3 regions of the Herminiimonas glaciei genome follow, and region 3 is predicted to be linked to each of the others. Evidence: predicted binding sites of a transcription regulator. Region 3 holds the regulator's gene; each other region holds the start of a gene.
What was found. Region 3 encodes FNR, which switches genes on or off when oxygen is low (the NO sensors DNR and NnrR bind a similar motif). Its sites were predicted from a motif close to TTGATNNNNATCAA; they were not measured.

Region 1: the regulator FNR is predicted to act here: its motif matches at 1,621-1,634, upstream of ACFQPC_RS17600 (universal stress protein).
Region 2: the regulator FNR is predicted to act here: its motif matches at 2,286-2,299, upstream of oxc (oxalyl-CoA decarboxylase).

The regions. Positions count from the first base shown of each region.
Region 1 covers NZ_JBHTBU010000003.1:221,390-224,672, forward strand. Annotated here, with positions in the region: gene miaB (tRNA (N6-isopentenyl adenosine(37)-C2)-methylthiotransferase MiaB) at 1-497, opposite strand, end outside; gene ACFQPC_RS17595 (hypothetical protein) at 522-902, opposite strand; gene ACFQPC_RS17600 (universal stress protein) at 1,110-1,553, opposite strand; gene ACFQPC_RS17605 (FAD-binding and (Fe-S)-binding domain-containing protein) at 1,782-3,283, opposite strand, start outside.
Region 2 covers NZ_JBHTBU010000003.1:177,497-180,779, reverse strand. Annotated here, with positions in the region: gene frc (formyl-CoA transferase) at 1-111, opposite strand, end outside; gene oxc (oxalyl-CoA decarboxylase) at 362-2,074, opposite strand; gene ACFQPC_RS17425 (Crp/Fnr family transcriptional regulator) at 2,362-2,970, shown strand; gene ACFQPC_RS17420 (cytidylate kinase family protein) at 3,027-3,283, opposite strand, start outside.
Region 3 covers NZ_JBHTBU010000001.1:1,260,833-1,264,115, reverse strand. Annotated here, with positions in the region: gene ACFQPC_RS05570 (autotransporter domain-containing protein) at 1-1,095, shown strand, start outside; gene fnr (fumarate/nitrate reduction transcriptional regulator Fnr) at 1,127-1,885, opposite strand; gene fdxA (ferredoxin FdxA) at 1,958-2,302, opposite strand; gene ACFQPC_RS05555 (substrate-binding domain-containing protein) at 2,621-3,283, shown strand, end outside.

The sequences.
Region 1 (3,283 bases), on a different contig from region 3:
ACGACGCAGTAACTGCAATACTTGCTGCAACCTTCCATGATGGAGACGAAGGCCGTTGCACCTTCGACCTTGGCCGGCGGCATGTGGTCGAATTTTTCGATTTCCGGGAAGCTGATATCGACTTGCGAGCGGCCGGTCGAACGTCTTTGCTTGAGCATTTCCGGCAATCGATGCAGGGTTTGCGGGCCGAAGACCAGGTCGACATATGGCGCACGCTTGACGATGGCATCGCCTTCCTGTGAAGCCACGCAACCGCCGACACCGATCACGAGATCGGGATTGGCGAATTTCAGTTCACGCAGGCGACCGAGGTCGGAGAATACTTTTTCCTGTGCTTTTTCGCGCACCGAGCAAGTGTTCAGCAAGATCACATCGGCATCTTCCGGTGTGTCGGTTTTAATCAAGCCTTCGGCGGCATTGAGGACGTCGACCATCTTGTCCGAGTCATACTCGTTCATCTGGCAACCGAAAGTCTTGATGTATATCTTCTTCTGCATGGTGTGGCTGATTTGCTGGTTTAATTATTTAGTTGCGGTTACAGGTGTCGGCAGTGGCGCCGGCTTGGTCACAGGCGGCTTCAACGGCACCAGCGGCAAAGTCCGTTTCGCTTCATCTGCTGTGAGTATCCAGACGCGGTCAATATCACCGCTATCACTTTCTGTGTAATTCACGGCGAATTCGCTGCCGCGCAAGGCCGACGGCATCTCTATCATATTGTCCTGGTTCCAGATGCGCGCTCCGGCCGATAAGGTGCGGGTCTTTTCATCGATGATGATGGCCGGATAGTTCGCAGGTGTCATCACGCCGCGTTTGACCGTGTCCGGGAAGGGCCGGTCGAATGCCTGTGCCGTTAATGTCACAAGAGCAAGGGCGCAGCTGAGCAGGAAAGTTTGTATCCGCATGGCTAATTCCGTTCTGGGCTAGATGACGACGATCAGGGTGAAAAAGGTGAGATGCGATCTGGCTGGCAGAGGTGGATACGCCTGTATCCTGTGCATTTTTTCGAAGCGCAATGATACCACGGGGACAAAATCAGCCGGGTCGCCAGTTGCGACCGGAAACAGCAGGGGCGACGAGTGTCGCCCCGCAGGGGTGGTGCGAGCTGTGCTTTAGCGCAGGACCAGTACCGGCAGGCTGGTGTGGGCGAGCACTTTTTGCGTTTCACTACCGATAAAAAGTTTGTTCAGGCCTTTGCGGCCATGCGAGGCCATGAAGATGGCATCACATTTTTGCTCTTCTGCAACGCGTACGATTTCTTCATATGGGCTGAGGCCGACGGAAACCACGGTTTTGCAGCTGACGCCCTTGTTGCGCGTAGCGGCTTCGACCTTGTCCAGGTGCTTTTGCGCCATTTCCTTGACCTTGTCGTCATACATCACCGGATCGGTCGGGAATACACCGGCACCCTCCATCAGGCCCATATACACATAAGGTTCGGCGACCGACAGTACCAGCAGTTCGCTGCCCATTTTTTGCGCAAACTCGATGGCTGCATCGACGGCCTTGTCTGAAAGTGGTGAGCCGTCAGTAGGGATGAGGATTTTTTTGAACATGATGTACTCCTTCGCTGGGTAGGGGACGCTGCTCTTTCTGATTCTAGGATGACAGTAAAGCGCTTGCTTGATCCATGTCAAAAGCCCTGAAATATCTTGCTTGCTTACATTTGTCGGAGTTGCAAGAGGAGGATTGGTTCCGGATATATCCGGTTTTCTTATCAGCCTGACATGAAAAAAGCCTGTCCGGAAGCCGGGCAGGCTTTTTGTTGACGGCTGTGTAGAGACTTACTGGATGCGCAAGGAGTCTGCCAGCACGCGGGCGACGTGCATGGCGTTTTCCTGTGTCCCGTCGGCAATTTGATGACGGCAACTGGTGCCGTCGGCGACGAACAATGTGTTTTCTTCCGCTGCGCGTATCGCCGGGAAGAGTTTCAGCTCACCCATCGCTTGCGATGCCTCGTAATGCTCCGCTTCGTAGCCGAAGCTGCCGGCCATGCCGCAACAGGATGATTCGATCAGCGCGACATCCAGCTGCGGTATCCATTGCAACACGGTTTGTACCGGACGTACTGCATTGAAAGCCTTTTGATGGCAGTGACCATGCACCATGGCCTTGTTGACCGGCAGCGGCTTCAGGTCCAGTTGCAAGCGTCCTGCCGTTTTTTCATTGACGAGGAATTCTTCAAACAGCCAGGCCATGCTTGCGAGCTTCTTCGCTTCTTCACCATAGCCATAGCTGAGGAATTCATCGCGCAATGACAGCAGGCAGGATGGTTCCAGGCCGACGATGGCGACGCCGCGATTGATGTAGGGCATCAAGGCATCGAGTGTGCGTCGTGCTTCCTGCTTTGCTTCATCGACCAGGCCGGCGGACAGATAAGTGCGACCACAGCACAGCGGGCGTTCGCCTTCCTTCACATTGAAATGCACGGTGTAGCCGGCCGCTTCCAGCACTGCTTGTGCCGCGCGCGCGTTTTCCGGTTCCATGTAGTTGTTGAAGGTATCGACAAACAACAGCACTTCCTTGTTGCCGCTTGTTGACTTGCTGCCTGTGCCAAGTTGCGACAGGAAGGAAGTACGGAAACGCGGGAAAGCACGTTGCGGTGCGAGTCCCAGGCTCTTTTTCAGCCAGCCGGAGACAAATGGCAGTTTGTCTCCGATCGCCAGCAAGCCACCGATGCGGCTGGCATAAGGTGCGTAGCGCGGCATGAAGGCCACCATTTTTTCACGTAGCGTGCTGCCATGACGATTGGCCCATGCGGCGCGTGCCTCGATTTTGACCTTGGCCATATCGACACCGGTCGGGCAATCGCGTTTGCAGCCTTTGCAAGACACGCACAGGTCGAGGACTTCTTTCACTTCGGCACTGGCCAGGCCGTCGTCGCCGAGCTGGCCCGAAATTGCGAGGCGCAGGGTGTTGGCACGACCACGCGTGACGTGACGCTCATCCTTGGTAATGCGATAGCTGGGGCACATGGTGTCTGCATCGAATTTGCGGCAGTGACCATTGTTGTTGCACATCTCCACCGCTTTGGCCAAACCACCGGTGCGGTCATCACCGGTGCCGGGTGCAGTTTCCACACCGCTGGCCGGATCGCGTGTGACGTCCCAGGCTGACCAGTCCATCTGTGTTTTAAGTGGCAGTTCGCGATAGCCGGGAGCAAAGCGGAAATTGCTTTTTTCATCCATTTTCGGTGGGCGCACGATCTTGTCCGGATTGAAGCGATTGTCGGGATCGAACAAGTCCTTGATTTCGCTGAAGGCCTGATTGATCTTCGGACCGTATT
Region 2 (3,283 bases), on a different contig from region 3:
TTTGATAACGTCAGCACCGAACCAAGCCAACAGCTGCGTACATGCAGGACCAGCTTGTACGTGGGTGAAATCGATGATCTTAACGCCTGCTAATGGTAATGTTTGACTCATGATTGGTAGATTTCCTTATCAATCGTTTAACTTGACTCCTGAAATCAGAATACTTTCAGGAAGTGAAAAACCACTCAGAGAGTTCTGAGTGGAATCGCGCCATTTACATGGCTTTAATCCAATACTACTTGGAGTTCTTTAACGTTCTAGTCTAGTGCCGCAGCACAAGCAGTGTCAAGTGCATGGCACGGTCGCACTACTCTGACCGTGCCACACAAAGCCATGACTTGCGCCTTGGCCTATTCCAGTATTACTTCTTCTTACCGATCGTGCTGACGATGTTCAGGTTACCGATACGGCCGGATTCAACACCAGCTGCTGGATCGATAATCGCATCGATGATGGTTGGCTTGCCCGATTTCAGCGAAGCTTCCAGTGCTTTGGTCAACTCTTCTGGAGTTTCAGCACGAACACCTTCGCCGCCCAGGGCGATACTGAATTGGTCGTACTTGGTTTTCGGATTGAAAATCATGCACGATACTTGGTGTTCTGGGTTCGCTTCGTCACCGCGGTAGATACCGCCGTTGTTCATGATGATGACGGTTACTGGCAGGTTGTAACGGGTGATTGTTTCGTATTCCATTGCGCTGAAACCGAATGCGCTGTCGCCGCAAATTGCAACGACTGGTTTGCCGGTTTCTACTGCAGCTGCAACAGCCGAACCCATACCGATACCCATTACGCCCCATGTACCTGTATCCACACGTTTGCGTGGCAGGTATTGGTCGATGACCATACGTGCGTTGTCGAGGGTGTTTGCACCTTCGTTAACCAGGGTGATGTCTGGGTAGTTTTTCAACACGTCACGGATTGCGCCGAGCGAGTTGAAGTAGTTCATGACTGGAGTAGCTGTGCTCAGTTTGGTAGCCAGTTTAGCTTTGGTGCCGGTAGCACGTTCAGCAATAGCGCCCATCCATTCTGCTGGTTTGGTCATGCCTTTCAGGCCAGCGCGCAATGCGTTGACGCAAGACTCGATGTCACCGATCAGTGGTGCAGCGATAGGTACGTTGCTGTCGATTTCGTTAGCTTGGATATCGATTTGTACGAATTTCTTCGCACCGCCCCATGTTTTGCCTTTGCCGTGTGCCAGCAACCAGTTCAGACGCGCGCCGATCAGGACAACAACGTCGGACTCTTGCAGAACCATCGAACGAGCAGCAGCTGCGCATTGTGGGTGAGTATCGGATACCAGACCTTTTGCCATCGACATAGGTGTGAATGGGATACCGGTTTCTTCGATCAGTGCTTTGATGTCTGCGTCGCATTGAGCGTAAGCAGCACCTTTGCCGAGCAGGATCAATGGCTTTTTAGCGCCTTTGATCAGTTCAACAGCGCGCGAAACAGCCGATGGTGCCGGCAGTTGTGCTGGAGCTGGGTCAACTGGAACGAACAACGATTTTTGGCCTTCTTCAGCGCTCATGGTGGTGCTGAACAGACGTGCTGGGATGTCCAGATATACGCCGCCTGGACGACCCGACAATGCGGTACGGATTGCACGAACAACTGCAACGCCGATGTCTTCGGTACGGTTGATACGGAACGAAGCTTTGCAATGTGGACGAGCGATGTTCAACTGATCCATTTCTTCGTAGTCGCCTTGTTGCAGGTCGACGATTTCACGTTCCGAAGAACCGGAAATCAGAATCATTGGGAAGCAGTTGGTGGTCGCGTTAGCCAGTGCGGTCAAACCGTTCAGGAAGCCAGGTGCGGAAACAGTCACGCAAACGCCTGGTTTTTTGGTCAGGTAACCAGCTACCGAAGCTGCATAACCTGCATTTTGTTCGTTACGGAAGCTGAAGAACTTGTTACCACGGGCTTGCCACATACGACCGATTTCGGTAACTGGGATGCCGAGCAGACCATAGATGTTGGTGATGCCGTTCATTTCCAGCGCTTCCATCAGCAGATGGAAGCCGTCTGTCAGCTCTACGCCTTCTGCTACTTCTTGAATGTCGTTTTTCATAATGAAATGTTCTCTTCGTTAATTTCAATAAAGGTTGAGCAGTCTTGCCCAATACCGTGGTTGCCGTGCTCTTGCCGCGGCTAGTTGTTACACTTGTAAGGCACCTCTAAAAACCAGACCGGTTGGTTTTTAGAGATACCCTTCAGTCAACGCTTTTATGCATAGACCATCCAAGTGGGCGTATCATATCGATCTGCCTGCGCTTCGATCATTGACCCCGGTCAATTTTCATCGCATGATATCGACCCCGCCCACCCTTCTGTCTTTTATATCTATATATCTTGTAAATGCCGACCGTAGATAACCACCCGGAACGAAATGTCATTCGTGTTCAGCTCAAGCAAAATCTTGTCTTAAAAGACATGACTGAGAGCGAATGGGCGGAGCTGGAACCGCATTTGCTCGTTGTAGATTGCCCTAAAGGCGACTTCTTGCTGCACCAGGGCGTCCATGAAATGGAACAGTATTTCATTCTGGACGGCATCCTGAAGCGCGTTGTTACCAATCAGCAAGCAAAGGAAATGATTCTGCGTTTTGCTGATGAACGTAGCATGGAGACAAGTTATGCGGCGTGGCGACTCAAAACCCCGACTCCTTACAGTATTATCTGTGTGACAAAAGCACGCGTAGTGAAGTTGCCTTTACTACAATGGATCGCCTTCATCGACAAGCATGAACACATCAAGCAGGCGTTCGAACATGACGTCATGCTGCTGATGAGCGAAATCATGGCGCACACCATCACCCTGCACTTACTCGACGCTCCTGGCCGCGTACAGCGCTTCGTACGCAAGCATCCGGAGCTGTTTGATCGCATCCCGAAGAAAGAGTTGGCGTCTTACCTGAATCTTTCGCCGGAAACCCTGAGTCGACTCAAACATCAAGGGAAAATCTGACCCCATAGTCAAATGAGGTCAGGGCTGCAGTAAATCTATACTACAAAACCATAAAATCAATACTTGCCGGAAGAATACAGTTTCGAATTAGCCATCAGGCGCAACTGGTTATCCACACTCTTCACCCCCGGCACTGCTGTCGCCACTTTCTCTGCCGCAACGTGCTCGTCTGCATGCAGCACGATCCCGCTTAATACAACACGACCTGCATCCGCCTCAATAGTCACTCTGACATCACTGGTTGCAACCGCACTGCGCAAAGCCGCCCGTACATGGGCTTCAAGCGTCATGTTTTGCAGCGCCGCTTGTGACG
Region 3 (3,283 bases):
TCCGTTGAGTTTGCGACTATGGGCGGCACGCCGAATCAAATCGCTACTGCCTATGCGATAGACAGCATGGGTATGGCGGCCGGGCATGCGGTATATGACGCGATTGCAAAACTGCCTGCCAACAGCGAGTTGATCCGCGCTAGCTTTGACCAGCTGTCAGGCGAAATTCATGCCTCCGCCAAAACCACATTGATCGAAGACAGTCGCCTGTTACGTGATGCCGCCACCGAGCGTATCCGCACGGTGGACGGCTTTGCCGCGGCTACGTCTGCGTGGGTCCAGGGCCTGGGTGCGTGGAGTCATATCAATAGCGACGGCAATGCGGGCCGGCTGCACTACAACACCGGCGGCTTCGTCGCTGGTGTTGACGCTGCGGTGGCGGATCAATGGCGTCTAGGCATGCTGGCCGCTTATAGCAACACTTCATTCAATGCGAGGACCCGTGCGTCATCCGGCTCCAGTGACAATTATTCGCTGGGACTGTATGGCGGCAGGCGTTGGGATATCGCGGATGGCAAGCTTGGTTTGCGTAGCGGTCTCGCTTATACATTGCACGATATGAAGACCAGTCGCCAGGTCGCTATCCCGGGCTTCAGGGACGCCGTCGGCAGCAACTACCGTGCGGCTACATTGCAGGTTTACGCAGACGTCGGCTATGGCATCGATAACCGTTGGGGGAATTTCGAACCCTTCGTTAATCTGGCTTACATCCGCTTCCGGAGCAATGGTTTTGCCGAACGGGGCGGGGCGGCGGCATTAGATGCCGGCAGCCAGAACACCAGTACGAGTTTCACCACCGTTGGCTTGCGTGCTGTCAATCAGCTTGCTTTGGGTGGAAAAAGCGCGACTGTGCGTGGTGCGTTGGGCTGGCGTCATGCCTTTGGCAATAGCACGCCATTATCGACGCAGGCGTTTTCGGCGGGTGATGCCTTCACCGTGGCAGGTGTGCCTGTCGCCAAAAACAGCGCGCTGCTCGAAACCAGCCTCGACTTGCGTTTATCGTCATCGACCACGCTCAGCTTTGCCTATCAAGGCCAACTTGGCATGGATGCGAAGCAGCATTCAGTCAAAGCCAATCTGCTGGTGAAGTTTTGAACAGGGGTAAGCTATGCGCGTACCTGCCGGTTTAGCCGCAGGTTTCGGTGCCGGCCGCCATCGCCTTCAACAGCGTGAGGTCGAGTAATTCGATTTCACGGTTGTTAACTTTCAGCAATCCCTGTTTCTTGAATTTGGACAGCAGGCGGCTGATGCTTTCTATCGTCAGGCCGAGATAATTGCCGATGTCTTCACGCGACATGCGCAACTGGAAACTGGTCGAAGAATAGCCGCGTGCCATATAACGTGACGCGAGATTCACGAGGAAGGCGGCGAAGCGTTGTTCGGCACGCATATTCCCCAACAGCAGCATGACGCTTTGTTCACGCGTGATTTCCTGGCTCATCATGCGATGGAAGTGGCGCAGCAGGGTCGGCATGGTGCTGAATAATTCTTCCAGGCGCGGGAACGGGATTTCACACACTTCGCTATCTTCGAGTGCCACTGCATTGCAATGATGGCGGTCGGTACTGATCGCATCCATGCCGAGCAATTCGCCGGTCATCTGGAAGCCGGTGATTTGTTGTTCGCCGCCGGCATTGATCTGGCAAGTCTTGAAATGGCCGACGCGTACCGCATACAGATTGGTGAATGCATCGCCCATCCGGTACAGATAGTCATCGCGTGCGACCTTGCGACGACGACCGATAATCTTGTCCAGCCGGTCCATATCGTTTTCGCCCAGGCCCATCGGCAGGCACAGCTGGTGCATGCTGCAGGTCGAACAACTGGCGCGCAAGGCGTTGACGCTTAAGGCGGGATCGGTAGTGCTTGGGGACGCTTGGCTCATATTTCCTGGCTCTATTCTTTACTTGGTCTAACCGCGATGCGGTAAGAGTTACTTAAAATGAAAGTAAGGATTTCATGTGATCTTGGCATCAATCACCAGCAAGGGCAACTTGTCCTTCACCTGTGCCCATTTCTCATGTTCGGGCATCGGCTCTTTCTGCTTGCTGATGCGCTTCCAGTCCGGATGCTGTGACAATTCGCGATTCAGGGCAACGAAGTGCTGCTGCTCCGGTGCGACTTCGGTGGCGCCTATGATGGCGTTGACAGGGCATTCCGGTACGCACACCGAGCAATCTATGCATTCATCCGGATTGATCGCCAGGAAGTTAGGACCTTCAAAAAAACAGTCCATAGGGCAAACGACAACGCAATCGGTGTATTTACATTGAATACATGCTTCAGTGACGACAAACGGCATTTCCTGTTTCCATTTCCACGCTCAGATACGACATTGTAAACGGTCAGCCCGGATTTGCCTTTGTTGACGACCGGCTACATGGTTTTACGCCAATTTGAGCCCACAAAAAACAGGGCGCGCGCCTTGTCCAATCATTTGATTTGATGGCTTGATAAGCACAAGTTATCAAGCTGCGTTTGCATCAAATTCCCTCGTTTTTCGGCAGCTATTCCTTGCGTAGTTAAAGCTAACGCTATATCCTTCCGTGCATATCGAAAGGTGCGCCGGTAAACGCATCCTTTGTTACCGCCAAATTTTTTAGTCTAAAGAATGAACAACATGAAAGAACTTCGTATTCTCGCCGATGCTTGTTTTGAGGCACAGGTAGCCAACGCAGTAGAGCGCTTCAATACAGAGCACGCGGATATCCGTGCGGTAGTCAGTGCAGCAGGCGCGGCAGATTGCTTGCAGCGCCTGAAAGCAGGTGATAGTTATGACCTCGCGATCCTGGCCGACAGCGCCGTTGCGGCAACGCTGATGCCTGAGCAGACTGATGGTTATTATATTTTTGCCGGTAACAGCATGGTGCTGGCATATGCGCCGGGGCAAATACTGAATGCGAAGAACTGGCGTGAAAAACTGGGCGATCCGAAAGCGTCCATCGGCCATCTCGAACCAAGCGTACATTCGGCTGGATATGCTGCATTGATGGCTTGCATGCTGGCCGACAGCGTGGCGCCGGGACTGACGCGGACCCTGATTAACCATCCGGGACGTAAAGTGGTGACGGCTGCAAGCGAGCCGACTGACTTTGCATTCAGGTACCGGACGGAGTGCATCGCAAAAAAGATATCATACGCATCCTTGCCAGACACGATGGATCTTTCTAATCCGGCATTCAATGCGCATTACGCTACAGCAAAGCATGACTTGAGCGGCGACGGTAAAACCATCGTGAAGGCCTCAGCCATCGGACATGCACTGGTCATCCCGTTCTCTGCC